Regions from separate parts of the Stenotrophomonas sp. YJH_SMC_40 genome, predicted to be linked through region 2. Evidence: predicted binding sites of a transcription regulator. Region 2 holds the regulator's gene; each other region holds the start of a gene.

Region 1 (10,115 bases), on a different contig from region 2:
GAGATATAGGTGTCGTCCGGGCCGGCCAGGTAGCTGGCTTCGGCCGCGCGCAGGAAGCCGAAGCCGTCCGGCAGGATTTCCAGCACGCCGTCGGCGGCGACGCCGTCACCGTGGCGGGTCAGTACCTTCAGCAGGGCGAAGATCACATCCTGCTTGCGGGCGCGTGCCACGCCTTCGGAGATCTGCAGCTGCTCGGCGATTTCCAGCAGCTTCTGTGCCGGCATGCGCTTGAGGTCGCTCAGCGAATAGACCGGGAAGCCTTCCGGCACGTTGGCGTGCGGACGCGGCACGAAGGGCTGCTGCTCGCCGCCGTCGTTGGGCATGCCGTCGTCGCGGAAGCGGTTGTTGTTGCGGTCACGGTCACGGTCGCGGCGGTTGCGGAAGCGGTCACGGCGGTTGCCCTGGCCTTGCCCCTGGCCCTGCTGGCCGTTCTGGTTGTACGGGTTCTGGCCCTGGTTCTGGCCACCGCCCTGGTGGTTCTGCTGCCGCGGCTGGCCGGATTCGCGACCCTCACCACCTTCGCCACCGCCACTGCTGGCAGGGGCCTCGGCGGCGGGCGCGCTCGGTGCGGGGGCGGGGGCCGGTGCCTCGGGCGCGGCGGCCAGCGGCAGGGTCGGCTGCGCCGGAGCGGCGCTGGTTTCGGCGGCTGCCGGGGCGGCGGCCTTGCTCACGCGGGGCTTGCGCACGCGCTTTTCGGCGGGCGCATCGGCGCTGCCGGTTTCGGAAGTGTTATCGGACAAGAGCGTTATTCCTCGCTTGAAGGTGCGAGCGCCCGGCTGGGGCGGCGAACGTTGGGAATGGGTCTGGAAGAAACTGCGTCCAGAGGGTGCGGCACGCGAACGCGGCCGGATGTGCCGACACTATCATCGGCCTGCGGCGCCGTGCAAGGGCTGCCGGGAACAGCATTCATCATGGACGCAGGGCGTCCGCCGGCAGCCGCGGGTGGCGGCTGCCGGAAAACAGCAGGATCAGGCCAGGGCCTTGTCCAGCAGGCCGGCCAGCTGGGCCTTGCCCACCGCACCGATCTGCTCGCCGACCTTCTCGCCGTCCTTGAACACGACCAGGTACGGGATCGAACGCACGTGGTACTTGGCGGCCAGCGCACGATTGTGGTCGACGTTGACCTTGGCGATCTTGGCGCGGCCCTGGTAGGCATCGGCCAGTTCGTCCAGCGCCGGGGCGATCATCTTGCACGGGCCACACCATTCGGCCCAGAAATCGACCAGCACCGGTTCCTTGGAATTCAGCACTGCGCTATCAAAGTCGGCGTCGCCGACATGTACAACCTTGTCGCTCATCTTGGTTTCTCGTCTTGGATTGCACCCGGCCATGCCGGAGGTGGGTGAACTGGGCCATGCCCGGTGGCGCGACCCTCGTCGTTGCCTCGCGGCGCACTGCCGCGGTGCGTTCGGCGGGATGCCTGGACGCTCACGGCCGGCAGTGTACCCCTATCGCAGGGCGGGGACAGGCGCAGGCTGGAACCCAGCGTATCGTGATCGCTTCGAAGCCCGGTATGTGTCGGATTTCACTGTCTTCCCGAAGATGGGGGTGGCAGCGGGCGACACCAGCGGGACCGGCGGGGTCGTTCAAGTCCCGTGTGGCTGGATGAAGGCGCGCCGTCTCTCCATCCGGTGAGACAGGGCATTCCGGTTTGCCGGCCCGAGTGCGTTAAACTGGGCCATTGTGCGGCGCGCGGACCGGGTGGTCCCAGCCTGCCAACCCGCCGCAGGGGCCGCAGTTTGCGACGGTGCCCCTAGACGATGAAGTGCCAGCCGCCCCACGGGCCGGCGGCCATACCAAGACGGACTCATGAGCGACAAACCGCTGACCGATTTGACCTTTTCCTCCTTCGAGCTGCACCCGGCCCTGCAGGTCGGCCTTGAAGGAGCCGGATTCACCCGCTGCACCCCGATCCAGGCGCTGACCCTGCCGGTCGCGCTGCCCGGCGGTGATGTTGCCGGCCAGGCCCAGACCGGCACCGGCAAGACCCTGGCCTTCCTGGTCGCTGTCGTGAACCGCCTGCTGACGCGTCCGGCGCTGGCCGATCGCAAGCCGGAAGATCCGCGTGCGCTGATCCTCGCCCCGACCCGCGAGCTGGCCATCCAGATCCACAAGGACGCGGTGAAGTTCGGTTCCGACCTGGGCCTGCGCTTCGCCCTGGTCTACGGCGGCGTGGATTACGACAAGCAGCGCGAGCTGCTGCAGCAGGGCGTGGACGTGATCATCGCCACCCCGGGCCGCCTGATCGACTACGTCAAGCAGCACAAGGTGGTGTCGCTGCACGCCTGCGAGATCTGCGTGCTGGACGAAGCCGACCGCATGTTCGACCTGGGCTTCATCAAGGACATCCGCTTCCTGCTGCGCCGCATGCCGGAGCGCACCACCCGCCAGACCCTGCTGTTCAGTGCCACCCTCAGCCACCGCGTGCTGGAGCTGGCCTACGAGCACATGAACGAGCCGCAGAAGCTGGTGGTCGAAGCCGAGACCATCACCGCCGCGCGCGTGCGCCAGCGCATCTACTTCCCGGCCGACGACGAGAAGATCCCGCTGCTGCTGGGCCTGCTGTCGCGCAGCGAAGGCGCGCGCACCATGGTCTTCGTCAACACCAAGGTGTTCGTCGAGCGCGTGGCGCGTTCGCTGGAAAAGGCCGGCTACCGCGTCGGCGTGCTGTCCGGCGACGTGCCGCAGAAGAAGCGCGAGAGCCTGCTCAACCGCTTCCAGAAGGGCCAGCTGGAAATCCTGGTGGCCACCGACGTGGCTGCGCGCGGCCTGCACATCGACGGCATCAAGTACGTCTACAACTACGACCTGCCGTTCGACGCCGAAGACTACGTGCATCGCATCGGCCGCACCGCGCGCCTGGGTGAAGAGGGCGACGCGATCAGCTTCGCCTGCGAGCGCTACGCCATGGGCCTGCCGGACATCGAGGCCTATATCGAGCAGAAGATTCCGTCCGAGCCGGTCACCAAGGAACTGCTGACCCCGCTGCCGCGCCCGGAACGCCCGGCTCCGGCTGCAGGCGAGGAAGGCGAGGACAACGAAAGCGTCGGCCAGATCTTCCGCGAAGCGCGCGAAGCCCGCGCCGCCGAGGAAGAGCGTCGGGGCGGTGGCCGCAGTGGCGGCCGTTCCGGCGGCGGTGGTGGTGGCCGTGGTGGCCGTGACGGTGAGCGCAGCGGCGAACGCCGTTCGCGTGGCCCGCGCAAGCCACGCGCGGAAGGCGAGCAGGGCGCTCCCGCGCCGGCCGCCGGTGCCGAAGGCGCCGCTGCCCAGGCCCCGCGTCCGCCGCGCCCGCCGCGCGCCGAAGGCGCACCGGAAGGTGCTGCGGACGGCGAGCACAAGCCGCGCAAGCGCCGCCGCCGTCGCCACGGTCGTCCGGTCGAGGGTGCCGAGGGCGTGCAGAACGCCGCCGGCAATGGCGCCAGCCCGGTCACGCCGGTGCAGGTGGTGGCCAAGCCGGTGCGCACGGCTGCTGATACCGGCGATTCGTTCCTGACCCGCATCGGCCGCAAGATCCGCCGGATGCTGTCGGGTAGCTGATCGGCGCTGTCGATCAGCGGGTAGCACCCGACCGTTGGTCGGGTGGCTTCAAGGGCGTGCCGACCAACGGTCGGCACCCACCCTGGCCGGCAGTTGTGTGGGTTGCCGGCCAGCGGCCGGCACTACCGATCGTGTGACGTCTCCACGACGTCGCGCCGGTCCTGCATAATCGGGGCATGAGTGTCCTGCGCTTCGACAATGTCAGCAAACAGTACGCCGGTGGCCACGAGGCACTGACCGATGTCAGCTTCGAGGTCGCGCCGGGCGAGATGCTGTTCGTCACCGGCCATTCCGGTGCGGGCAAAAGCACCCTGCTCAAGTTGATCCACCTGGACGAGCGGCCCAGCCGTGGCGCGGTGGTGTTCGACGAGCGCAACCTGCTGAAGGTGCGTGGCGGCGATGTGCCCCGCCACCGTCGCGCGGTGGGTGCGGTCTACCAGGACCACCGCCTGCTGATGGACCGCTCGATCGCCGAGAACGTGGCGCTGCCGCTGATCCTGCGCGGCACCCGCCGTGGCGACATCAGCAAGCGCGTGCGCTCGGTGCTGGAACGGATGGGCCTGGGCCACCGCGAGAAGGCGCTGCCCTCGCAGCTGTCGGCCGGTGAGCAGCAGCGCGTCGGCATCGCCCGCGCCATCGTCGGTGAGCCCAAGCTGCTGGTGGCCGATGAGCCGACCGGCAACCTCGACCCGACCCTGGCGGCCGAGATCATGGCCCTGTTCGCCGAGCTGCCCGCGCGCGGCACCAGCGTGCTGGTGGTCAGCCACGACCTGCCGCTGCTGCGCCGCATGCGCAAGCGCGTGCTGATCCTCGACCACGGCCGGCTGGTGGATGACATCTCGCCGCAGGATCTGGCGGAGTAACGCATGGCGAAGAACGAAAACAGCGAAGCCGCCGCCCCCTCGCGCGTGGGCGTCTGGTTCCAGCACCACGCGCACAGCGTGGTGTTCAGCCTCGGCCGTGCCTGCCGCAAACCGTGGGCGACCCTGCTGACGGTGATGGTCATGGCGCTGGCGCTGGCCCTGCCGCTGGGCCTGTCGATCGCGCTGGACAACCTCAAGCAGTTCGCCGGCAGCGTACAGCAGTCGCGCGACATCAATGTGTTCCTGAAGGGCAACGTCGATGGCCCCGGCGCGCTGCGCCTGGCCGGCCAGCTGCGCGACCGCGACGACGTGGCCGAAGTGAACGTGCGCACGCCCGAGCAGGGCCTGCAGGAACTGCGCGACGCCGGCCTCGGCGAGGCGATCGACGCACTCAATGACAACCCGCTGCCCTCGCTGCTGGTGATCACCCCCGGCCAGGGCAAGGACGACGCGCGCCTGGCACGCGCGCTGGAGAGCCTGCCCGAGGCCGACCTGGTGCAGCACGATGCACTGTGGCGCCAGCGCCTGGATGCCTGGCTGGCGTTCGGCGCGCGGCTGGTGCAGGTGCTGTCGGTCCTGCTCGGCGTCGGTGCCGCGCTGGTGGTCGGCAACACCGTGCGCCTGGACATCCAGGCCCGCCGCGAAGAGATCGGCGTGCTGCAGCTGCTCGGCGCCAGTGATGGCTTCATCCGCCGCCCGTTCCTGTACCTGGGTGCGTGGTATGGCCTGGGCGCCGGCGCGGTTGCGCTGGCCCTGATCGGCGCCGCCGGTGCCGCGCTGCGCGTGCCGCTGGCCGAACTCTCGCGCAGCTACGGCAGCCCGTTCGTGCTGCACGGCCTGGACCTGCTGCACGGTGGCCTGGTCCTGCTCGGCACGCTGCTGCTGGGCTGGCTGGGTGCGTGGCTGGTCACCGGCCACTTCCTGCGCCAGACCCGACCGACCGACACCTGAGACCGGCATGCAACCGCAAGCGCTGAAGCACCTTGAAGGGCCCGCGACGCGGGTGATGGTGGTCGATGGCTCGAAGCTGGTCCGCAAGCTGATCGCCGACGTCCTGCAGCGCGACCTGCCGGGCGTGGAGGTGATTGGCTGCGACAGCATCGAGGATGCGCAGCAGGCGCTGGCGCAGGGCCCGGTGGACCTGGTGACCACCTCGCTGACCCTGCGTGATGGCGACGGCCTGGCGCTGGCGCGGATGATCCGCGAAGCGGCCGGCCAGGCCTACGTGCCGGTGATCGTGGTGTCCGGCGATGCCCAGCAGCATCTGGAGCAGCGTCGCTTCACCGAGTACGTCACCGACTATTTCGACAAGGCGCTGGGCCACGAGGCGCTGGCGACCTTCATCCGCGGCTATGTGCAGCCGCAGACCATTCCCGGCGCGACCATCCTCTACATCGAGGACAGCCGCGTGGTGGCCGAGGCCACCAAGCGCATGCTCGAACGCCAGCAGTTGAACGTGCTGCACGTGGTCAGCGCCGAAGAGGCGTTCACCCTGCTCACCGCCGAGTCGCTGGGCCGCAGCCGCCATCGCATCGACCTGGTGCTGACCGACGTCACCCTGAAGGGCGAACTGAGCGGCCGCGACGTGGTGCAGCGCGTGCGCGTGGACTTCGGTTACGGCAAGCGCCGCCTGCCGGTGCTGGTGATGACCGGCGACGGCAACCCGCACAACCAGACCGGGCTGCTGCAGTCCGGCGCCAACGACCTGGTACTCAAGCCGATCGAAGAACGGCTGCTGGTCACCAAGGTGCTGTTCCAGTTGCGCCTGGCCCGGTTGAACGATGGACCCCTGATTCGATGAAGTGGTGCAATGATTGATGAAGTAGCGGACACCCCGACGATCCAGCTGGAACCGAGCTGGAAGCAGCATGTCGGCGATTACCTCCTGCAGCCGCAGATGCGCGAGCTGTCCAGCTTCCTGCGCCAGCGCAAGGCCAGTGGCGCGGCGGTATTCCCGCCCGGCCCGCAGATCTTCGCCGCGTTCGACGCCACGCCATTCGAGCAGGTGAAGGTGGTGATCCTCGGCCAGGACCCGTACCACGGCCGTGGCCAGGCGCATGGCCTGAGTTTCTCGGTGCCGCCGGGCGTGCCGGTGCCGCCGTCGCTGCTGAACATCTACAAGGAAATCGAGAGCGATCTCGGTATCCCGCGCCCGGACCACGGCTGCCTGATCCCGTGGGCGCAGCGCGGCGTGCTGCTGCTCAATGCCGTGTTGACGGTGGAGGAGGGCAAGGCCGGCGCACACCAGGGCCGTGGCTGGGAAGGCTTCACCGATCACGTGGTGGACGTGCTCAACCGCGAACGCGAAGGCTTGGTGTTCATGCTCTGGGGTGCCTACGCGCAGCAGAAGGGCAAGGTCATTGATGCCCGTCGCCATCGCGTTCTGAAGGCCCCGCATCCGTCGCCGCTGTCGGCCCATCGTGGCTTCCTCGGCTGCCGCCATTTCTCGATGGCCAACGAGTACCTGCAGCGTCGCGGCCAAGCCCCGATCGACTGGTCGCTGCCGCCGCGCTCGGTGCTCTGAGCGCCGGCTGGCGGCCGGGCCTGAACGCCGGACAACGTTCCCTGGCCTGAATGGGCCTCCAGAACGGCCCGTTCAGCTCCGCTTGACCGGAATCGGCCGGTTTCCGGCAGGTAATCGCTTGAATTCCAAGGGATTGTGAATCCCGAAAAGCGCGCTCGCCACTGTCATCAAATCGCGCTACGGTAGGGCTCTGTTTGGGACCAGTGTTGCATCAATAGGATGCTGGAACTTTTTCCTCCTTTAGCAGTCCAAATCCCGGACTGCTAAGATGGGTGCCTATGAGCCAGAACACCTCTACTGCCCTTGTGGCAAACAATCTCCCGATTCCCAGTGCGCTCGGTTCGCTGGACGCCTACATCGGTGCCGTGCACCAGATCCCGGTGCTGTCGGTCGATGACGAACAGGACCTGGCCCGTCGCTTCCGCGACGGCAACGATCTGGACGCCGCCCGCGAGCTGGTGCACTCGCACCTGCGCTTCGTGGTGCACGTGGCCCGCGGTTACAACGGCTACGGCCTTGCCCTGGGCGATCTGATCCAGGAAGGCAACATCGGCCTGATGAAGGCGGTCAAGCGCTTCGACCCGGACATGGGCGTGCGCCTGGTCTCCTTCGCCGTGCACTGGATCCGTGCAGAGATGCACGAGTTCATCCTGAAGAACTGGCGCATCGTGAAGGTCGCCACCACCAAGGCGCAGCGCAAGCTGTTCTTCAACCTGCGCAAGTCGAAGACGCGCCTGGGCTGGATGAACGCGGCGGAAGTGAGCGCGGTGGCCAAGGACCTGAACGTGTCCGAGCGCGAGGTCATGGAAATGGAGTCGCGCCTGTCCGGCCGCGATATCGGTTTCGACGCGCCGACCGACGAGGACAACGAACACGCACCGCCGTCGCCGGCTGCGTTCCTGGTTGCCGATGACGAAGACCCGTCGATGGCCTACGAGCGCGAGGACAGCGAAGACAACCAGATGCAGCTGCTGCGCGAAGGCCTGGCCGAACTGGATGCCCGCTCGCGCGACATCATCCGCCGTCGCTGGCTGGACGCCGACAGCAAGGTGACGCTGCAGGAGCTGGCCGACGAGTACGGCGTGTCCGCCGAGCGCATCCGCCAGGTTGAGGCGAACGCGCTGAAGAAGATGAAGGCGCTGTTCACCGCGTAAGGCATAGATCTTAGGTTCGGTTCCTATTTCCGGAACGCGTTCTGATGAAAAGCCCCGGCGTTGGTCGGGGCTTTTCGTTTGGCCAGCATGGCAGTTGGTAATGCCGGCCGCTGATCGGCGGATTCAGTAGTACCAGCCCATGGCTGGCAGTCATGCGCTTCCGGTGGCCGTTCAATCCCTCGCGAGGTTTATAGCCCAGGGCCTGGTCCAATTCAGAATGGTCATTTTGGCCTCAGTCCTGGAGTTGGACTCCGATGACTGCCTTCCTGTGCTATGAATGCCAAGCCTTGCTTCAAGGCTCTTTCATGGATTGGAATGATGCGCAGGTTCGGGGGAACTGCAGGCGGTGTGTCGACCCGCTTCGGGGCATTTGAAGATCGAACTCGCAAGCTTGGTGTTATAGGCGCCTGGCTGTGCTGCTTGCTGCTGATGGGCCTTGGCCTGTCACCATCCGCAATCGCCCAGACAACGATCACATACATTCACACTGATGCCCTCGGCTCGGTTGTGGCCGAAAGCGATGCCAACGGCAACGTCATCAAACGATATGACTACGAGCCCTACGGGGCCGTGGTAGGCGGTCAGGTCACGGATGGACCTGGGTACGCCGGACATGTGAGCGACTCGGCCACAGGGCTGAGCTACATGCAACAGCGCTACATGGATCCACAACTGGGTGTGTTTTTGTCAGTGGACCCAGTCACCGCTCACCAAAAGCCAGTTGAGCAGTTCAATAGGTATCGGTACGCGAACGGGAATCCCTACAGGTTCGTCGATGCGGATGGAAGGCAGGCCGCAGAGCGATTCGTTGAGCGGCATCGGAGGGATATTGCTGCCGGAAATGGCGCCGTATACGAGCCGATGAGACCGGCCGCAATCGCTGTTACAGCGGCAATGGTTGCCCCAGTGCTGATCGAAGCTGGCATGGTTGCGATGGCCAATCCAAGTGTCGTATCAGCAGCTACCAGTATCGCTGCTGATATCGCAGGAGTTACAGGTGCCGGTGGAGCAGGTGTGGCGGCATCCAAAGTTCTGAGTGTTGAAGGTCGGGCACTTTTGAATTCCCGACCTGTGGGAAGTGCACTCAAAGCCGACGCTGGGCACAATTCGGCGACCTTCATGCGAGAGACCGCTGCAGAAGCGGGTGTTCATACTCCATTGACAGGGGGTGACGGCGTGGTCCGCACTCTGACTCAGCTGCCAGGTGAACTCAATGGAAAGGCCGGTCGATTTGAATACATAGTCGACAAGGCTGGCGACTTGACCCATCAAAGATTTGTGGAAGGTGGCAGCATGAACGGAATACCAAACAAGAAGTGAGTGTCTACATGAGAACGTATGACTGTATTCAGCCCTATGGACCCTGGAGTCAGACCGAGGTGGCGTGGGCACTGGGGCGCCATCTGATTGACTTTGAGGTTGTGAAGCACTGCGCGTCGGAGCAGAAGGAACTGGAAGAGAAGTTCAATCTGAACGCCTTGATTGAAAGACTTGAAGGGGCTTTTCCCGATGAGCGTAATAGCGTAGCTGCGCAGTTGGCGGCATTCGATAAGAACTCAAACGAGGATGAGATTCTCAGAAGATGGCTTGTTGCATTTCTCGCGGACGCTTACGCCAAGCGCGATGAGATTGCTGATCCGCTCGGAGAGGTTGAGAGGATCTACGCTGATTTTGATTACCCGGAGTCTCTGGAGAGCTTTGTCAGGTACATGCCAGCTTCTGATGGGTATGATCCGACTGCGCACTCACATGAGCAGAATGTTGCGCGTCTCTTCGAGAACTGGAAACGTTATCTTGACTCGGCGAAATAGCGGATTCACTCAGCGTAATTTCCTTCGCTTGATGTGCGTCGCCTCTTCCCGAAGCGCACCGTCCCGGCTTCCATGCCGAGGACGGTGAAAACTCCCAGAATCCGTGATCTGGTTCCATGCAGGAGGCTGCGTGGTGGATCTACCAGGCCTCACCCCTCGCGTGCGATCGCGCGCCAACCAATGTCGTTGCGGTGGAACTCGTTGGCCCAGGTCACCTTGGCCACCC
Region 2 (10,115 bases):
ACACTGACCTGCAGCGCCTGCCGGTCAGCCGTGGCCAGTGGCAGCGGATCGCTCAGCCGTTCCTGCCCGGGGCCGATCAGTACCCCGGGCTGGCCTTCGAAACTGAGCGGCTGCGGGGTGTCCCCCGCCCGGGCGGCCACGCTCGCCGCCCCGATCCGCAGTGGTTGAGTGCCGTAGGCATTGCTCAGCCGCACTCGCAGCCGGGGCCCGCCCAGGCTGATACGTGCCGTCTGGCGGAAGGTCTGGTCCTGCAGAGCGGCTGGGACCAGGGTCGGAAACAGGAATTCCGCGCCCCAGACCGGTTGCGGGCTGGCCTGCCAGCTGGCGACCCAGTGTGGCGCAGGGGCGTCGCTGGCGGCGCTGGCGGCACTGGACAGGCCGATCAATGCGGTTGTGACGAACTGGCTGAAACGATTCATCGGGCAATCCCGGGTGGAGGGAAGGCCATGGTGATTCCGTACTCATCTGTGAACTAGACTGCGCATGGACAATCATCTGTGAACTGGATTCATTGCCATGGCGCGTTCCGACATCAACCGATCCGGCGAACTGGAAGTGTTCGTGCGGGTGATCGAGACCGGGGGCTTTTCCGCAGCCGCCCGAACGTTGGAGATGACCCCGTCGGCGGTCAGCAAGCTGGTGGCGAGGCTGGAACAACGGCTGGGGACGCGCCTGCTGCAGCGTTCCACCCGCCAGCTGCAGCTGACTCCCGAGGGCTGCGCGTTCTACGAGCGCGGCCTGCGCGTGCTGGCCGACCTGGACGAGGCCGAGCGCTGCGCCAGTGCTCACGCCGAGCCGCGTGGACGCCTGCGGGTCAATTCCAACGTGCCGTTCGGCCAGCATTTCCTGTTGCCGTTGCTGCCGGCGTTCCTGCAGCGCAATCCGCAGGTAGGCGTGGACCTGACCCTCAACGACGAGGTGATCGACCTGCTGGAGCAGCGCACCGACGTGGCGGTGCGGGCCGGTCCGCTGAAGAGCTCGAGCCTGGTGGCGCGGCGGCTGGGCGCGACGCGGATGATGATCGTGGCTGCACCGGCCTACGCGCAGCGGCACGGGCTGCCACGCACTGCCGAGGAGCTGCAGTCGCACAACCGGCTGGATATCGGCCATGCGCGCGCGATGCAGGGCTGGCCGTTGCTGCAGGACGGGCGCGAACGCATGCTGCTGCCCAGTGGCAACGCCCGCGCCAGCAACGGCGATGCGCTGCGCCAGCTGGTGCTGGGTGGGTTGGGCATGGCGCGGCTGGCAGCATTCCAGGTGCAGCAGGATATTGCCGCCGGGCGCCTGCTGCCGGTGCTGGAAGAGGCCAACCCCGGTGACCTGGAAGAGGTGCACGCGGTGTTCCTGGGGCAGGGCGGCTACCTGCCGCTGCGGGTGCGCGCGTTTCTTGATTTCCTGGTGGAGAACGTCGACCTGACGCAGCCACGGGGGTAGTGCCGGCCGCTGGCCGGCAACCTCACGATCTTCGACCCCTCGCATCGGTTGCCGGCCAGCGGCCGGCACTACCGTGCGGAAGCCGGGCCCACGCTCTGCTCTGCCGGCCTCAGGCCCGCAGCAGCTTGCGCGCGGCGGCGCGCGCTTCCTTGCTCACTTCCACGCCGCCGAGCATGCGCGCCAGCTCTTCCTCGCGCGCCTTGCTGTCCAGCTTTTCCACGGCGCTCTGGGTCATGCCTTCCACCGGGGCCTTGCTGACCCGGTAATGGGCATGGCCCTTGGAGGCAACCTGCGGCAGGTGGGTCACGCACAGCACCTGGCGCTTCTCGCCGAGCGCGCGCAGCTTCTGGCCGACGATGTCGGCTACCGCGCCGCCGATGCCGGAGTCGACTTCGTCGAACACCATGGTCGGTACTGCATCCAGGTCCAGCGCGGCCACTTCGATGGCCAGCGAGATGCGTGACAGTTCGCCGCCGGAGGCCACCTTGCGCAGGGCGCGCGGCGGCTGGCCGGCATTGGCTGCGACCAGGAATTCCACGCGCTCGGCACCCTGCGGGTCCGGCTTGCCGGCGTCCTGCGGTTCCAGCTCGATCAGGAACTGGCCGCCGCCCATGCCCAGCTCGGCGATGATGCCGGTGGTGGTGGCCGACAGCTCGGCAGCAGCGCTGCGACGGCTGGCGGTCAGCACTTCGGCCTGTGCGCGCCAGGCGGCGGCGGCCTTGTCGATCTCGCCGGCCAGGCGCTGCAGGCGTTCGTCGGCGCCGCGCAGCTGTTCCACTTCGGCGTGCATGCGCTCGCGCTGCGCACCCAGCTCGTCCATCGGCACGCGGTGCTTGCGGGCCAGGTCGTGCAGGCGGCCGAGGCGGCGCTCGTTCTCCTCGAACTGTTCCGGGTCGGCGTCGAGGTCGTCATGCACCCGGTCCAGCAGCGACAGGGCTTCGTGCAGCTGGATCGAAGCGTTCTCGATCAGGCCATCCACCTCGCCCAGGCGCGGGTCGTGCTCAATCAGGCGCGACAGCTCGTGGCGCACCTGCTGCAGCAGGTCCAGCGCGGAGCTGCCGTCGTCGCCGTTGAGCTGGTTGCTGGCGGCCTGGCAGGCGCTCAGCAGGGCGCTGGCATGGGCCTGGCGGCGGTGGCTGGCGCCGAGTGCGGCAATCGACTCCGGCTCAAGGTCTTCACGGTCCAGCTCGCGCAGCTGGTGCTCCAGGAAGCCGATCCGGTCACTGACGTCGCCCTGTTGCGACAGCGCCAGCGATTCATCGACCAATGCCTGCCAGGCCGCGGCGGCGCGTCGCACCTGGCGGCGTTCGTTCTCATTGCGCGCATAGGCGTCGAGCAGGGCCAGCTGCGACGGGCGCGTCAGCAGGGCCTGCTGTTCGTGCTGTCCGTGGATCTCCACCAGCAGCGAGGCCAGGTCGCCCAGCTGCGCCAGGGTCACCGGGCGGCCGTTGATCCAGGCCCGCGAACCGCCATCGGCGCGGATGACCCGGCGCAGCTGGCACTGCTCCTCGTCGTCCAGCTCGTTGTCGGCCAGCCACTGGCGTGCAGCCTGCAGCTGCTCCAGCGCAAACTCGGCCGAAAGCTCGGCGCGCGCGGCGCCGTGGCGGACCACGCCGCTGTCGGCGCGCAGGCCGGACAGGAAGCCCAGCGCGTCGACCATCAGCGACTTGCCGGCGCCGGTCTCGCCTGAAACCACGGTCATGCCTGGCCCGAACTCCAGTTCGGTGGCGCGGACGACGGCGAAATCCTTGATCGAAAGATGTCTGAGCATGGGTAAGGGGGTATCAGCAGCCGCGCAACGCTAGCACGCGGGCGAGGGAGGTCCAATGACTTGCCAAGGTGATGCGCCGCCATTATCTAGTGTCCGTGTCTCACAGGTTGATTCCATGCACGGTTCTCCCGACCAGCTTGCCCCGCGTGCGCGCCATCTGCTGCGCACGCTGATCGCGCGTTACATCCAGGACGGCGAGCCGGTCGGCTCGCAGACGCTGGCGCGCGTGGCCGGGCTGGAGGTCAGTCCGGCCACCATCCGCAACATCCTGGGTGACCTGGAAGACCTGGGGCTGCTGGCCTCGCCGCACACCTCAGCCGGGCGTGTCCCGACCGCGCATGGCTACCGCGTGTTCGTCGACAGCCTGCTGCAGATGCAGCCGCCGGGCGAAGGCGAGCTGGCCCGGTTGCGGCAGGAACTGGCTGGCGGCGGCAGCACCCAGGCCCTGCTCGGCAGCGCCTCGGAGCTGCTGTCGGCGATGAGCCACTTCGTCGGCGTGGTCAGCGCACCACGACGCGAGCAGTTCGCCTTCCGCCAGATCGATTTTGTGGCGCTGGACGGGCGCCGGGTGCTGGCGATCCTGGTGTTTGCCGACAACGAGGTGCAGAACCGCGTCATCGAGACCCGGCAGGAGTTCGCGCCGGGCCAGCTGGAGCAGGTCGCGAACTACCTCAATGCCCATTTCGCCGGCCTGCCGATGGCCGAGATCCGCACCCGACTGCTGCTGGAACTGCGCGATGCCCGCTCCGAGCTGGAACAGCTGCTGGCGCACAGCATCGAGCTGGCCGAGCAGGCCCTGCAGCCGGCGGCCGACGACATGCTGGTGGCCGGCCAGACCCGCCTGATGGGGGTGCAGGACCTGTCCGACCTGGAGCGCCTGCGCGAGCTGTTCGAGCTGTTCTCCAGCAAGCGCGAGATCCTGCAGCTGCTGGAGCGGACCATCCAGGCGCCCGGCGTGCGCATCTTCATCGGCGAGGAGACCGGGATGATGCCGCTGCAGGGCGTCTCGCTGGTCACTGCCCCTTACACGGCCAATGGCCAGGTGCTGGGCGTGCTGGGGGTGATCGGCCCCAAGCGGATGGCCTACGACCGCGTGATCCCGCTGGTCCAGGCTACCGCCGATGTACTGGGCGCGGCGTTTTCGCCAGCCGGCCGCCCGCCGGGAACATCCGACGCTTGAAACGCAGCATCCCGCCCACACTAGGGTGGGTGGAGGCGGAGATTGACCGCCAGGGACCCAGACATGAACCACGAACAGCCAGATATCGAATCCCAGCAGAGTGCCGCCGATGCGGCCGCCACCGCCGGCGTCAACGACGAAGTCGAGCGCCTGCGCGCCGAAATCGAACAGGTCAAGGCCGATGCCCTGCGTGAGCGCGCCGACCTGGAGAACCAGCGCAAGCGCGTTGCCCGTGACATCGAACAGGCCCGCAAGTTCGCCAACGAGAAGCTGCTGGGCGATCTGCTCCCCGTGTTCGACAGCCTGGATGCCGGCCTGAAGGCCGCCGGCGACGACCCGCACCCGCTGCGCGAAGGCCTGGAGCTGACCTACAAGCAGCTGCTGAAGGTGGCCGCCGACAACGGACTGGTCCTGCTGGACCCCATCGGCCAGCCGTTCAACCCGGAACACCACCAGGCCATCAGCCAGGTGCCGACGCCGGGCGCCGCCCCGGGCAGCGTGGTGACCGTGTTCCAGAAGGGCTACCTGCTCAACGAGCGCCTGCTGCGGCCGGCGCTGGTGGTGGTGGCCGCCGATTGATGGACCAGGCCGGGCTTTGCCCGGTCCCGGTTGTGCCAGGCCATGCCTGGCAAGGTTTTCCAGGCGCTGAACACAGCGTTCGGGAGACGGCTTGAATGTTCCACGAGCCTCCCCCACATCGTATTCATCCACCGGCCGAACGGCCGGACTGACACCAACAAGCATCCTCAGGAGTCTCCCCCATGGGCAAGATCATTGGTATCGACCTCGGCACCACCAACTCGTGCGTGGCGATCATGGACGGCGGCAAGGCCCGCGTCATCGAGAATTCGGAAGGCGATCGCACCACCCCGTCGATCGTCGCCTACACCAAGGACGGCGAAGTCCTGGTCGGCGCCTCGGCCAAGCGCCAGGCCGTGACCAACCCGAAGAACACCTTCTACGCGGTGAAGCGCCTGATCGGCCGCAAGTTCACCGACGCCGAAGTGCAGAAGGACATCGCGCACGTCCCGTACAGCATCCTGGCCCATGACAATGGCGACGCCTGGGTGGCCACCAGCGACGGCAAGAAGATGGCTCCGCAGGAAATCTCGGCCAAGGTGCTGGAAAAGATGAAGAAGACCGCCGAGGACTTCCTCGGTGAGAAGGTCACCGAAGCGGTCATCACCGTGCCGGCCTACTTCAACGACAGCCAGCGCCAGGCAACCAAGGACGCCGGCCGCATCGCCGGCCTGGACGTCAAGCGCATCATCAACGAGCCGACCGCGGCCGCGCTGGCCTATGGCCTGGACAAGGGCGACAACAAGGATCGCAAGATCGTGGTGTACGACCTGGGCGGCGGCACCTTCGACGTCTCGGTGATCGAGATCGCCAACGTCGACGGTGAAAAGCAGTTCGAAGTGCTGGCCACCAACGGCGACACCTTCCTGGGTGGCGAAGACTTCGACAACCGCGTCATCGAGTACCTGGTTGAAGAGTTCAACAAGGACCAGGGCATCGACCTGCGCAAGGATCCGCTGGCCCTGCAGCGCCTGAAGGATGCTGCCGAGCGCGCCAAGATCGAGCTGTCCAGCGCCCAGCAGACCGAAGTGAACCTGCCGTACGTCACCGCTGACGCGTCGGGTCCGAAGCACCTGAACATCAAGCTGACCCGCGCCAAGCTGGAAGCACTGGTGGACGACCTGATCAAGAAGTCGATCGAGCCGTGCCGCGTCGCCCTGAACGATGCCGGCCTGCGTTCGAGCGACATCAGCGAAGTGATCCTGGTCGGCGGCCAGACCCGCATGCCGAAGGTGCAGCAGGCGGTGACCGAGTTCTTCGGCAAGGAACCGCGCAAGGACGTCAACCCGGACGAAGCCGTGGCACTGGGTGCTGCGATCCAGGGCGGCGTGCTGGGCGGCGACGTCAAGGACGTGCTGCTGCTGGACGTGACCCCGCTGTCGCTGGGCATCGAGACCATGGGCGGCGTGTTCACCAAGATCATCGAGAAGAACACCACCATCCCGACCAAGGCCTCGCAGGTGTTCTCCACCGCCGAGGACAACCAGTCGGCCGTGACCGTGCACGTGCTGCAGGGTGAGCGCGAACAGGCCCGCTTCAACAAGTCGCTGGCCAAGTTCGACCTGTCCGGCATCGAGCCGGCCCCGCGTGGCCTGCCGCAGGTGGAAGTGTCCTTCGACATCGACGCCAACGGCATCCTGCACGTGTCGGCCAAGGACAAGAAGACCAACAAGGAACAGAAGGTCGAGATCAAGGCCGGTTCGGGCCTGTCCGAGGAAGAGATCGCGCGCATGGTCGCCGACGCGGAAGCCAACCGCGAAGAAGACAAGAAGTTCCAGGAACTGGTGCAGGCCCGCAACCAGGCCGACGCCCTGATCCACGGCACCCGCAGCGCCATCACCGAGCACGGCAGCAAGGTCGGCGGCGATGTCATCGGCAAGGTCGAGGCGGCCCTGGCCGACCTGGAAACCGCGATGAAGGGTGACGACAAGGCACAGATCGAAGCCAAGTCGAAGGCGCTGGAAGAAGCTGGCCAGTCGCTGTTCGCCGCTGCTTCGGCCGACCAGGGCGGTGCCCCGGGTGCCGACGCCGGCAATGCCGGCAAGGCGCAGGACGACGTGGTCGACGCCGAGTTCACCGAAGTCAAGGACGACAAGAAGTCCTGATCCGGACCGACACGGGACGCTGGCCACCAGCGTCCCGTTGTCGCATCAGGGTCCTGACCGCCCACCGGCGTGTCGGGGCGCCCGACGCAAGAGCGGACCTGGTTCCGCTCTTCCGCTTTGACGAATCCCGACTTTCCGGAACCAGATCCACGATATGAGCAAGCGCGACTATTACGAAGTGCTGGGCGTTGCCCGCACCGCCACCGACGACGAGCTGAAGAAGGCGTACCGTCGCTGCGCGATGAAGTTCCACCCGGACCGCAACCCGGGTGATGCGGCGGCCGAAGCCTCCTTCAAGGAGTGCAAGGAAGCCTACGAAGTACTGTCCGACGGCAACAAGCGCCGCATGTACGACAGCCATGGCCACGCGGCGTTCGAGCACGGCATGGGCGGCGGCGGGCCGGGCGGCCCGGACATGAACGATATCTTCGGCGATATCTTCGGCAACATCTTTGGCGGCGGTGGCGGTGGTCCGCGCCAGGCGCGTCGCGGCGCCGATATCGGCTACGTGATGGAGCTGGACCTGGAAGAAGCCGTGCGCGGCGTCGAGCGCCGCATCGAGATTCCGACCCTGGCCGAGTGCGGCGACTGCGATGGCAGTGGCTCGGAAGACGGCAAGGTCGAAACCTGCAATGTGTGCCATGGCCGCGGCCAGGTGCGCATCCAGCGCGGCATCTTCGCCATGCAGCAGGCCTGCCACAACTGCGGCGGCCGTGGCCAGATCATCGCCAAGCCCTGCAAGACCTGCCACGGCAACGGCCGTGTCGAGGAAGACAAGGTGCTGTCGGTGAAGGTGCCGGCCGGCGTCGATACCGGCGACCGCATCCGCCTGCAGGGCGAGGGCGAAGCCGGTCCGGCCGGTACGCCACCGGGCGACCTGTACGTGGAAGTGCGCGTGCGCGAGCATGCGATCTTCCAGCGCGATGGCGACGACCTGCACTGTGAAGTGCCGATCCGCATCTCGCAGGCGGCACTGGGTGACACCGTGCGCGTGGCCACCCTCGGCGGCGAAGCGGAGATCCGCATTCCGGCCGAGACCCAGACCGGCAAGCTGTTCCGCCTGCGCGGCAAGGGCGTGCGTTCGGTGCGCAGCCGCAGCGAGGGCGACCTGTACTGCCGCGTGGTGGTGGAGACTCCGGTCAACCTCACCCCTGAGCAGCGCAAGCTGCTGGAACAGTTCGAAGCCACCTTCGTCGGCGAGGAAGCACGCAAGCATTCGCCGAAGTCGGCCACCTTCATGGATGGCGTGAAGGGCTTCTGGGACCGGATGACGTCCTGAGTTTTTCAACCGAAGCGTTGAGCGGCAGCGCCGGGCCATGCCCGGCGTTTTCGTTTGCGATCAGCGGAAAAACGCCGCCGGCGTCTGCCCCAGCTGGCGCTTGAACATGCTGGTGAACGCACTGGGGCTGTCGTAGCCCATCGCCAGCGCGACATCGATGACCTTGTCGCCGACCGCCAGCCGCTCCAATGCGGCCAGCAGTCGCGCCTGCTGTCGCCACTGGCCGAAGGTCATGCCCAGCTCGTGGGCGAAGTGGCGCTGGATGGTTTTCACGTCCACTTCCAGCGCCTGTGCCCAGTCCTGCAGCGTGGCGTCGTCGCCGGGGCGCTTCTGGATGTGCTGGCAGATCCGCTGCAGGCGCGGGTCGGTGGGCGAGGGCAGGTGCAGCGGCAGTACGTCCATGCGATGCAGTTCGTCCAGCAGCAGGCGCACCACGCGGCCATCGCGGCTGTCTTCGATGTGCTCGCCCTTGATCAGGGTGGCTGCCTGCAGCAGTTCGCGCAGCAGCGGTGCCACCTGTACCGCGAACGGTTCGGCCGGCAACTGCGGGGCGAACGACGGATCGATGTACAGGCTGCGCATGTGCACGGCGGCAATGCAGTCCACCGCGTGCACCATGCCCGCCGGCATCCAGATCGCACGGGTGGAGGGCACGACCCAGCGACCGACTTCCGAGCGCACCACCATCAGCCCCGAGATGGCATAGACCAGCTGGTGGCGCTGGTGCTTGTGGCCTGCGATATGGGTGCCTGCCGGGTACTGGGTAACCCGGTAGGTGACCGGACGATGCAGTGGCACATCACGCCACGGCGCAGCCGGGTCGACATCGCCGGCAATGTCCTTTTTGCGATAGGCCATGACCCGAACGCGGCAGAAGGGAGGGGAGGGCAACCGTAGCATGCGTGGCTCGCCCCCAACCTGACTGCGTCCATGTCCGCCTTGGCTTCTCCCGCAACGACCTCACGTCCGGTGGCTCCCGGTGTGCTGGCAGCTATTTCCACCTCGCATGTCGTCAACGACATGATGCAGTCGCTGATCCTGGCCATCTATCCAGTGATCAAGGGCGGCTTCAACCTGAGCTTCACCCAGATCGGCCTGATCACGCTGACCTACCAGCTGACCGCTTCGATCTTCCAGCCACTGGTTGGCGCCGCCACCGACCGTCGCCCGGCGCCGTACTCGCTGCCGATCGGCATGGCCTCGACCCTGTGCGGCATGCTGCTGCTCGGCTTCGCGCCGAACTATGCGGTGGTGCTGATGGCTGCGGCGATGGTCGGCATTGGTTCGGCCATTTTCCATCCGGAAGCATCGCGCATTGCGCGGCTGGCCTCGGGTGGCCGCCATGGCTTCGCGCAGTCGGTGTTCCAGGTGGGTGGCAATTTCGGTACCGCGCTCGGTCCACTGATTGCTGCAGCCGTGATCGTGCCCCATGGCCAGCATGCCGCGTCGTGGTTTGCCGGCGCCGCGCTGATCGGCATTGCACTGCTGACCTATGTCGGCCGCTGGTATGCGCTGCACCTGGGCACCCCGCGCCCGGCCAGCACCGCCTCGATGGCGCCGCGCCATCCCCCGCGCACCGTGGCCAAGGTGCTGGCGATCCTGCTGGTGCTGATCTTCAGCAAATACTTCTACATGGCCAGCATCGGCAGCTACTTCACCTTCTACCTGATCCACCATTTCGGCATTCCCGTGGCGCAGGCGCAGCTGCATCTGTTCGCATTCCTGGTGGCGTCCGCCGCCGGCGGCTTCCTCGGTGGCCCGCTGGGC
Region 3 (10,115 bases), on a different contig from region 2:
CAACAGGCAATCGGCGATGGCATCACGGATGCTGGCGTCGTCATCGACAACGATGACACGGGCGGGAGTCGTCATGCAGGCAGTATCAGGCAGGTCTGTATCAGGACGGTATCAACGCCGATATTCCCGCGATACGCCGCTGCGCGCCAATGGTCACCCATGATCACTGCGGAGACTTGCCTTGCGCCTCATCCCATTCGTCCTGCTTGCTGCCCCGCTGGCTGCGCTGGCGTCCGATTCCCCCGAACACATCCTGCCGATGTGGATGCAGGGCGGTCATCCGGCCGTGGCCGTGTCGCTGGACGGGCGTGCCGAACCGCTGCGCTTCGTGGTCGACAGCGCGGCAGGCGCCACGCTGGTCGATGACCGCGTCGTGCGGCGCTACGGTCTGGGAGATGCGGATGCGGAGGTATCGCAGGCCCAAGGGGCAAGTGCAGCCTCCGCGCGGCTGCAGCGCATACGCAGAACGTCCTGGCAGCTGGGCAGTTGGCAGCTGCAGGCCCAAGCCATGAAGGTCGATCTGTCGTCGTTGCCGAAGGACGATGATCCGGCCATTGACGGCTTGATCGGCAACGATCTGACCGGACGCTGGGACACCCGTTGGGACTTCGGCCGCAATCAACTGGCGCTGTGGACACCCGGCGGATTGAACCTGGAAGGACCGGGTTGCCAGCCCAATGCGCTGCCCGGACGCACTGACGGCCTGCGCCAGTTCGGTTTCATCATGCTTGCACTGGGCGCGCCCGCGGTGGACGCCATCGCCGTGGTCGACACCGGTGCCGCGCAGACCGTCCTCAACGCCGAAGCAGCCCGCGCACTGGGGCTGCGCACCGACGGCAGCGACGCACGGGTGCGGGTGCGTGAAAAGGGCACCGAAGGCCTGGGCGGCGGAAAGCAGGCAACCTGGCTGTACACCCTGCCCGGCATGGCCGGCAACGGCTGGCAGCACCCCTCGATGGAGGTCCGCATCAGCGAACTGCCAGTGTTCAAGGCGATCGGCCTGGAGGGCCGGCCGGCGCTGATCCTTGGTGCGGATGCAATGCGCGGCGGCCAGGTGGACATCGGTGCCGGCGCGTCCCGGATCTGCCTGCGCCGGCCGCAGGCCAGCTGACATCCGGCAATGACGCCAGCGGCAGCCTGGCGTAGCATCACCGTGCGCCCCACCAGGAGTTCCACGCATGTGCCGTGCTGCCCTGATGTTGCTGACGCTGTTCCCGCTGGCCGTGCTGGCTGCACCTCCCCCGGTACCCTCGCCGGCCCGCATCGATGCCGAAGCGCAGCGGTTGATGCAGGCCGCACAGGCGCGCGGCATGGCACTGGCGGTGATCGACGGCGGCAAGGTGGTGCACGTCGCCGCCTACGGCGAGCGCAATACCGCAGGCGAACCACTGCGCACTGATACGGTGATGTACGCCGCCTCGCTGACCAAGATGGCATTCGGCCATCTGGTCGCGCAGCTGGCGCAGGACCGCAGGATCGATCTGGATGCCAGCATCGCCACAGCGCTGGACAAGCCGTTGCCAGACTATCCGCCCGAAACGAAGAAGTACGCCGACTACAGCGTGCTGGCCGATGATGCGCGCTGGCGCCAGCTCACCCCTCGCCTGCTGCTCAACCACGCCAGTGGTTTTGCCAACTTCGCGTTTCTGGAACCGGACGGCCGGCTGAAGTTCCACTTCGATCCAGGCAGCCGCTACGGCTATTCCGGCGAAGGGCTGATCCTGCTGCAGTTCGTGATCGAACGCGGACGGCTGGGCGAGGATGTGGGTGCGTTGATGCAGCAGCGGGTATTCGACCGCTTCGGCATGACCCGCACCAGCATGATGTGGCGCGGGGACTTCGCCACCAACCTGGCCGACGGCTGGACCAAGGAGGGCACCGCCGAGCCGCACGATGAGCGCAGCCGCGTACGCGCGGCCGGTTCGATGGATACCACCATCGCCGACATGGCCCGTTTCGCCGCCGGCTACGTGCGCGGCGATGGGCTGTCAGTGACGATGCGCAAGGAGCTGGTGCGGCCGCAGCTGCCGATCACCACCGCCAGCCAGTTCCCCACCCTGCAGCCGGAGCTGCCGAAGGCGCTGCAGCGCAAGGACCTGGCGGCCGGCCTGGGGGTGGTGACTTTCCGTGGCCCGCAAGGCGCGGGCTTCTACAAGGGCGGCCACGATGATGCGGTCGGTAATACGCTGGTGTGCGTCGAGCAGCAGCAGCGCTGCGTGGTGATCCTGGGCAACGATGTGCGCGCCGAGGCGACCTTCCCGGCGATGGTGGCCTTCGTGCTGGGCGACATCGGCGTACCGTGGCAGTGGGAGTACGGCGCAGCGAAGGCATTCGTGAAGTAGATCCACGCCATGCGTGGATGATCTCCCTTCAACGCGCCTGCTCGAAGAACATCAGGTAGACCAGCCGCCCATTCTCCGGCCGGTCGCCGAAGGCCGGGCCGGCGGTATGCCAGAACCACGGGCGCAGCAGCACCAGGCGGTTGAAGCGCATCGGGATGCGCATGGTCATTTCCCACTGGCTGTCGTCGACGCTGTCGCGCTCGATGATGTCCCGATGCATGTCGCCGCCGTTGGCGTAGCCCAGCGCAGCCAGCTCGTGGGCGTTCAGCGCCATGCGCTCGGTGTTGGTGCGGCGATGGCGGAAGAACTCGGTACCCCCTTCGCAGTGCTCCGGGGCGCTGAGGTAGAGGATGCCGGACCAGTGCGAATGGTCGGTGTGCACCTTGGCGCGACCCACATCGCTGGCCAGGGTCAGCCGGAACTTGCCGTGCGACTGCAACGGATTGACCGGCCGCAGCGGCTCGTTGACCAACCGCGACGCGGCCTCGGACAGGCCGTCCAGCTCCAGCCGTTCGAGCGAATTACGCCCGGGGAATGCCCCCTCCTGCGCCGGGTAGGTCAGGCCCAGCCCGGCCTGGCGCAGGCCGTGTGCATCGGCTGGAGAGAGGAAGTCGTCGACGACGATGAACGAGGTAGGCATGGTCCTGCGAGCGTAGCGACGCGGCGCCATGGCGGCAACCGGACAACAAAAAAACCCCGCCTCGCGGCGGGGTTTTTCCTTGCATCGGGGAGACGCGCCGGCCAGGGCCGGCAACGTCCGACGCGGGCGTGGACCTTAGAAGTCCATGCCGCCCATGCCACCCATGCCGCCCATGCCACCGGCGCCGCCCATGGCCGGCTCGTCCTTCTTCGGAGCTTCGGCAACCATGGCTTCGGTGGTGATCATCAGGCCAGCGATCGAGGCCGCGTTCTGCAGCGCCGAACGGGTCACCTTGGTCGGGTCCAGGATGCCGAACTGCAGCATGTCGCCGAACTCGCCGGTAGCGGCGTTGTAGCCGAAGCTGCCGGTGCCTTCCTTGACCTTGTTGATGATGACCGACGGCTCGTCACCGGCGTTGGCAACGATCTCGCGCAGCGGGGCTTCCATCGCACGCAGGGCGATCTGGATGCCGTGGTTCTGGTCTTCGTTGGCGCCCTTCAGGCCGGCCAGCGCGGTGATCGCGCGGACCAGGGCAACGCCGCCGCCCGGAACCACGCCTTCTTCAACGGCCGCACGGGTGGCGTGCAGGGCGTCGTCGACGCGATCCTTCTTTTCCTTCATTTCGATTTCGGTCGAGGCGCCGACCTTGATCACGGCAACACCGCCGGCCAGCTTGGCCACGCGTTCCTGCAGCTTCTCGCGGTCGTAATCCGAGGAGGTGTCCTGGATCTGGGTCTTGATCTGCGCCACGCGTGCATCAACGTTGGCCTTGTCGCCGACGCCGTCGATGATGGTGGTGTTCTCCTTGGAGACCTGCACCTTCTTGGCGCGGCCCAGGTCCTTGATGGTGGCCTTCTCCAGCGACAGGCCGACTTCTTCGGAGATCACGGTGCCGCCGGTCAGCACGGCCATGTCTTCCAGCATCGCCTTGCGACGGTCGCCGAAGCCCGGGGCCTTGACGGCCACGACCTTGACGATGCCACGGATGGTGTTGACGACCAGGGTGGCCAGCGCTTCGCCTTCAACTTCCTCGGCCACGATCAGCAGCGGCTTGCCGGCCTTGGCGACGCCTTCCAGCACCGGCAGCAGGTCACGGACGTTGGAGATCTTCTTGTCGTGCAGCAGGATGAACGGGTCATCCAGGTCAGCGGTCTGCGACTGCTGGTTGTTGATGAAGTACGGCGACAGGTAGCCGCGGTCGAACTGCATGCCCTTGACCACGTCCAGCTCGTTGTCCAGGCCCGAGCCTTCTTCAACGGTGATGACGCCTTCCTTGCCGACTTCCTTCATCGCGTCAGCGATGATCTGGCCGATCGACTCGTCCGAGTTGGCCGAGATGGTACCGACCTGGGCGATCGCCTTGTCGTCGGCGGTCGGCTTGGAGATGTTCTTCAGCTCGGCGACGGCGGCCGAAACGGCCTTGTCGATACCGCGCTTGAGGTCCATCGGGTTCATGCCGGCGGCAACGGCCTTGGCGCCTTCGCGGATCAGGGCCTGGGCCAGCACGGTGGCGGTGGTGGTGCCGTCGCCGGCATCGTCGTTGGTGCGCGAAGCAACTTCCTTCACCATCTGCGCGCCCATGTTCTCGAACTTGTCAGCCAGTTCGATTTCCTTGGCGACGGAGACGCCGTCCTTGGTGATGGTCGGGGCGCCGAAGCTCTTTTCCAGCACGACGTTGCGGCCCTTCGGGCCCAGGGTGGCCTTGACGGCATTGGCGAGAACGTTGACGCCGCGCACCATGCGCGAACGGGCGTCTTCACCGAAACGAATATCCTTGGCAGCCATTGCATTTACCTCATTGGTAGCGCCGGACGGTGCCCGGCGGCTGGGAGTTTGGGATCAGGTTGAAACAGGTCGCGCCGAGGCTCAGCCGATGACGGCGAGCACGTCGTCTTCGCGCAGGACCTTGTATTCGACGCCTTCGCTCTTGTACGAGCTGCCGGCGTACTGGCCATAGATGACCTTGTCGCCGACCTTCAGCGACGGCGCGCGCACGTTGCCGTTGTCCAGCGGCTTGCCCGGGCCGACGGCCACGACCTCACCCTTGGTGGACTTTTCCTTGGCCGAGTCGGGGATGACGATGCCACCGGCGGAGATTTCGTCGGCTTCGATCGGCTTGACCACAACGCGGTCGTGCAGCGGCTTGATGCTCATAGGAGACCTCTTAAGTGATTGATTGGTCTAAAAAAGTCCGGCGATGTTAGCACTCACCCCAGGCGAGTGCCAGAACCGCACGTGAAGAAACCCGACAACGTCGGGAGCAGGGCAGAGATGGAGCCCCGCCGCCCCCTTTCAAGGGCGGAATGAAAAAATTTTTCCACCCGCGCGCCTCGGCCAAGGCGTCGGTCCTGGACAATTTCGGTGACAAGCGTCGCACTGTCAGATATCTGACGTTCATTTACGACAAAGTGTCACTGGATCAGCCTTAGGCTCGGTCAGGCATTCCCAATCACAAGGAGTAGTCGATGCGATTGCTGTCCCCGCTTGCCGCCGCCTGCCTGCTGGCACTGGCCGCGGCGCCGGCCCAGGCCGAGGTCTTCATCAACGAACTGCACTACGACGACAGCACCGCCGCCGGTGACGTCGGCGAAGCCATCGAAGTGGTCGCTACCGCAGGTGAAGACCTGTCCGGCTACCGCCTCTACCTCTACAACGGCAGCAATCCTTCGGCCGCCACGGTCTACGCCAACAACCCGGTCCCGGCCGGCACCGCCGCCGGTTGCGGCAGCGCCAGCATCGCCGTGGTCAACTACCCGACCAACGGCATCCAGAACGGCCCGAACGACGGCATCGCCCTGGTCGACGCCAGCGGCAAGGTGGTCCAGTTCCTCAGCTACGAGGGCGCCATCACCGCCTCCGGTGGCCCTGCCGCCGGCATGACCAGCCAGAACATTCCGGTGGCCGAGACCAACAGCACGGCGCCGGGCACCTCGCTGCAGCTGACCGGCAGCGGCAGCCAGTACGCCCACTTCACCTGGGCCGAGTCGGCCAGGCAGACCTTCGGCAGCTGCAACAACGGCCAGACCTTCAGTGGCGGCGGCACCCCGGGCCCGAACACGCCGCCGTCGGTGTCCACCACCACCCCGGCGCAGGGCAGCAGCACCTTCCCGGCCGCGGCCGATCTGGAAGTGGTGTTCAGCGAGACGGTGAACCTGGCCAGCGGCGCGTTCGCGCTGAGCTGCGGTACCTCCGGCAGCGTGCCGCTGACCTTCCCGGCCAGCGGACGCAGCGTGAAGCTGTCCACCAACACCGCGCTGGTGGCCGGTGAAGCCTGCCGCTTCGACATCCGCGCCGCGCGCATCACCGACCTGCAGGGCGCACACCCGGCGGCCGACAGCCGCATCGCCTTCACCGTGGCCAGCACCGGCGGCAATCCGGACCCGGGCAACCCGGGTGTGCCGGCCGGCTACTACTCCAAGGTCAACACCTCCAGCCCGAGCCAGCTGCGCTGCTCGCTGCACGCGACAATCAAGGGCCACACCGCCTACCCGTACAGCGGCTCGGGCACCAGTACCTGGACCATCCTGGAGATCGCCGACGAGGACCCGAACAACCCGAACCGCATCCTCGACGCGTATCGCAACCGCAGCTACGCCAAGGTGACCGATCGCGCCGGCAGCGGCAGTGGCCTGAAGTACAACCGCGAGCACACCTGGCCGAACTCGCTGGGTTTTGCCACCACCACGGGTGACAAGGGCCTGCCGTACGCGCCGTATACCGACACCCACATGCTGTACCTGACCGATGCACAGTGGAACGCCGACCGTGGCAACAAGCCGTTCGGCAAGTGCGACGCCAGCTGCGGCGAGCGCGCCACCGAGGCCAACAACGGCCAGGGTGGCGGCAGTGGTGGCTATCCGGGCAACTCCAACTGGGTGCGCACGCCGGACGGCAACACCGGCACGTTCGAGGTGTGGGGCAAGCGCAAGGGCGACATGGCGCGTGCGGTAATGTACATGGCGATCCGCTACGAGGGCGGCAAGGATGCAGCCACTGGCCAGTCCGAGCCGGACCTGGAGCTGACCGACGACCGCAGCAGGATCGTCAAGACCAGCAGCTCACCGGCCTACATGGGCCTGCTGTCGACGCTGATCGACTGGCACCTGTCCGACCCGCCGGATGATGCCGAGCGCGCGCGCAATGACGTGATCTACAGCTTCCAGGGCAACCGCAACCCGTTCATCGACCACCCCGAGTGGGCGACCCCTGGCCTGTTCACCTCGGCCAAGCCGGCCACCTGCCAGCTGGCCAACTGACCGCGCAACGCAGCGGTCCACGGCCGCCGCCGGGTCCTGACCCGGCGGCGGCCCTATACTCGACGGTCATGTCGACCGTCGATCCCGTCCTGCTGCTGTTGACCACCTGCCCGGACCGGGCCAGTGCCGAGCGCATCGCGCACGCGCTGGTTGGCGAGCGCCTGGCCGCGTGCGTGACCCGCCTCGATGGCGCGCAGTCGACCTACCGCTGGCAGGGCGAGGTGACCACCGACGCCGAGCTGCAGCTGCTGGTGAAGACCACCGCGAGTCGCGTCAATGACGCAATCGCCCGGATCGTCGAACTGCATCCGTATGAACTCCCGGAGTGCATCGCGGTCGAAACCCGGGCCGGCCTGCCGGCGTATCTGGACTGGATCCGGGCACAGACCCGGGAGGACACTGATTGAAGACTCTGTTTGCGCGTGGCGCCGCCCTGTGCGCCCTGTTGTGGCTCTCGCTGCCGGCGTTCGCCCTGGATGAGAAAGACCTGCTGCCGGTGGACCAGGCGTTCGCGCTGACCGCCACCGCCCCCGAACGTGGCCAGGTGCAACTCCAGTTCAAGATCGCGCCCGGCTATTACCTGTATCGCCACCGCACCAGCGTCAAGGCCGACCCGGCCTTCAATGCCGGCGCGCTGCAGATGCCCAAGGGCGACAAGCACCACGACGATTTCTTCGGCGAGGTCGAAACCTATCGCGAGCGCCTGCAGGCCAGCCTGCCCGGCACGCCGACCGAGGCCGCCGGTACCATCGGTCTGGAAGTGCGTTACCAGGGCTGCGCCGATGCCGGTGTCTGCTACCCGCCGCAGAAGCGCGTGGTGCAGGTCACCCTGCCCGGCAGCGGTGCACAGGCGGCGGCCCCGGCCAGCCGCGCCGGTGCGGCCAGTCCGTTCAACAACCCACTGGCCGGTGCCGGCAACAGCGGCGGCCTGCGCCTGCCGGGTGCGGCCAGCAACAGCCAGGCGCTGCCGCTGCCGTCGGAACAGGCGTTCGGCTTCGATGCCATCGCCAGCGACGGCAACACCCTGCTGCTGCGCTTCAGCCCGGCACCGGGCTACTACCTGTATCGCGACCGCACCTCGCTGAAGCTGGAAGGCAGCACCGGCGTGCAGGCCGGCACGCCGCGTTGGCCAGCCGCGCAATCGCATCGCGACGAGCACTTCGGCGATGTCTCGGTGTACTTCAACCAGGTGGAAGTGCCGCTGCCGTTGCGGCGCACGGTTGCCGACGCGGTTGACGGCACCCTCGTGGTGACCTTCCAGGGCTGCCAGACCGATGGCATCTGCTACCCGCCAATGACCCGCCGGGTGAAGCTGTCGATCCCGGCCGGCAAGGTCAGCGCCAGCGCCGACCAGGCACCGCCGCGCAACGAGGTAATCAGCCCGTTGGCTGTGGCGCCACGCGAAGGCGCCAACGGCGCCCCCCTGCGCCTGCTGCCGACGGTGCCCAATACGGATGCCGCCCCCCCGGCCGTCGCAGGCACCGTGGACGGCAATGAATTCGCCGCCGATGCGCGCGGTGACAACGCGCTGCGTACGCGCCCGCCGGCGACCACACCGAACCCGGACCGTTCGTTCGTCTGGGTGCTGCTGCTGGCGCTGGCCGGCGGCCTGGTGTTGAACCTGATGCCCTGCGTGCTGCCGATCCTGTCGCTGAAGGTCCTGAGCCTGGCACAGAGTGGCGAAAGCCCGCAGCGCGCACGCAGCCACGCGCTCTGGTACACCTTGGGCGTGCTGGTCGCATTCGCGGTGATCGGTGCGTTGATGGTGGGCCTGCGCGCAATCGGCAACGCCGTCGGCATCGGCTTCCAGCTGCAGCACCCGGGCGTGGTGGCGGCGCTGGCCTACATCATGTTCGCGGTAGGCCTGAGCCTGTCCGGCGTGTTCACCCTGGGCGGCGGCATCGGCAACCTGGGCCAGTCGCTGGCCAGCCGCAGCGGCCCGGCCGGTGACTTCTTCACCGGTGCGCTGGCCTGCGTGGTCGGCAGTGCCTGCGTCGGCCCGTTCATGGGTGGCGCGATCGCCTACGCGTTCATTGCCCCGCCGCTGAAGGCGATGACCGTGTTCCTGTTCCTCGGCCTGGGCCTGGCGCTGCCGTTCCTGCTGATCGGCTTCGTGCCGGCGCTGGCGCGCCGCCTGCCCAAGCCCGGCCCGTGGATGGAAACGCTCAAGCACGTGCTGGCCTTCCCGATGTACGCCACCGCGCTGTGGCTGCTGTGGGTGCTGGGCAAGCAACGCGGCGTGGACGGCATGGCGCTGGTGCTGGGTGGCCTGTTGCTGTTCGCCTTCGGCCTGTGGCTGTTCGAGCGCAACCGCTGGACCGGCTCGCGTGCGGTGACCCTGCTCGGCGTGCTGCTGGCGATCGGCGCATTGGTACCGGCCTGGGGCGTGACCCAGCTGGCAGCGCCGGCACGCGCCGCACAGGCCGCCAGCGACAACGTGGTGGAGTATTCGCCGCAGTTGCTGGACCGCCTGCGCGCCGACAACCGCGTGGTATTCGTCAACATGACCGCCGACTGGTGCGTGAGCTGCAAGGCCAACGAGCGCGCCGTGCTGTCGCGGCCGGAGTTCAAGGACCTGCTCAAGCGCACCAACGCGGTGTACATGCGCGGTGACTACACCAACGTCGATCCGCAGATCACCACGTTCCTGGAAGAGCACAAGGCCGTCGGCGTGCCGCTGTACGTGGTGTACGGCCCCGGCGCACCGCCGACCGTGCTGCCGACCCTGCTGACCCAGGCGGTGGTGGAGGAAGCGCTGCTGCGCACCGCACGATGAAGTGGCAACGGCCAGCGCTGCTGTGGACAGCGGTGCTGGCCGCCGGCCTTGGCCTGTGGGCCGGGCATCGATTGGCTCCTGCGCCGGTTGCGCCTGAGGCC

The links. Region 2 encodes HrcA, which represses chaperone genes, less so after heat shock. Its sites were predicted from a motif close to TTNGCACTCNNNNNNNNNGAGTGCNAA; they were not measured.
Region 1: the regulator HrcA is predicted to act here: its motif matches at 7,165-7,191, upstream of rpoH (RNA polymerase sigma factor RpoH).
Region 3: the regulator HrcA is predicted to act here: its motif matches at 5,183-5,209, upstream of AC5P6X_RS03920 (co-chaperone GroES).

Annotation. Positions count from the first base shown of each region.
Region 1 is NZ_JCAFRX010000002.1:153,189-163,303, forward strand. It holds gene rho (transcription termination factor Rho) at 1-740, opposite strand, end outside; gene trxA (thioredoxin) at 969-1,298, opposite strand; gene rhlB (ATP-dependent RNA helicase RhlB) at 1,810-3,537, shown strand; gene ftsE (cell division ATP-binding protein FtsE) at 3,714-4,400, shown strand; gene ftsX (permease-like cell division protein FtsX) at 4,404-5,351, shown strand; gene AC5P6X_RS03700 (response regulator) at 5,359-6,201, shown strand; gene ung (uracil-DNA glycosylase) at 6,211-6,924, shown strand; gene rpoH (RNA polymerase sigma factor RpoH) at 7,203-8,078, shown strand; gene AC5P6X_RS03715 (RHS repeat domain-containing protein) at 8,352-9,398, shown strand; gene AC5P6X_RS03720 (DUF2247 family protein) at 9,407-9,889, shown strand; gene purD (phosphoribosylamine--glycine ligase) at 10,039-10,115, opposite strand, start outside.
Region 2 is NZ_JCAFRX010000001.1:562,560-572,674, forward strand. It holds gene AC5P6X_RS02855 (SGNH/GDSL hydrolase family protein) at 1-419, opposite strand, end outside; gene AC5P6X_RS02860 (LysR family transcriptional regulator) at 517-1,434, shown strand; gene recN (DNA repair protein RecN) at 1,544-3,205, opposite strand; gene hrcA (heat-inducible transcriptional repressor HrcA) at 3,321-4,385, shown strand; gene grpE (nucleotide exchange factor GrpE) at 4,449-4,964, shown strand; gene dnaK (molecular chaperone DnaK) at 5,147-7,069, shown strand; gene dnaJ (molecular chaperone DnaJ) at 7,224-8,348, shown strand; gene AC5P6X_RS02890 (AraC family transcriptional regulator) at 8,409-9,206, opposite strand; gene AC5P6X_RS02895 (MFS transporter) at 9,279-10,115, shown strand, end outside.
Region 3 is NZ_JCAFRX010000002.1:199,073-209,187, reverse strand. It holds gene AC5P6X_RS03945 (response regulator) at 1-75, opposite strand, end outside; gene AC5P6X_RS03940 (aspartyl protease family protein) at 182-1,111, shown strand; gene AC5P6X_RS03935 (serine hydrolase domain-containing protein) at 1,179-2,342, shown strand; gene AC5P6X_RS03930 (DUF6445 family protein) at 2,371-2,982, opposite strand; gene groL (chaperonin GroEL) at 3,118-4,767, opposite strand; gene AC5P6X_RS03920 (co-chaperone GroES) at 4,849-5,136, opposite strand; gene AC5P6X_RS03915 (endonuclease) at 5,448-7,238, shown strand; gene cutA (divalent-cation tolerance protein CutA) at 7,307-7,645, shown strand; gene AC5P6X_RS03905 (protein-disulfide reductase DsbD domain-containing protein) at 7,642-10,014, shown strand; gene AC5P6X_RS03900 (TlpA family protein disulfide reductase) at 10,011-10,115, shown strand, end outside.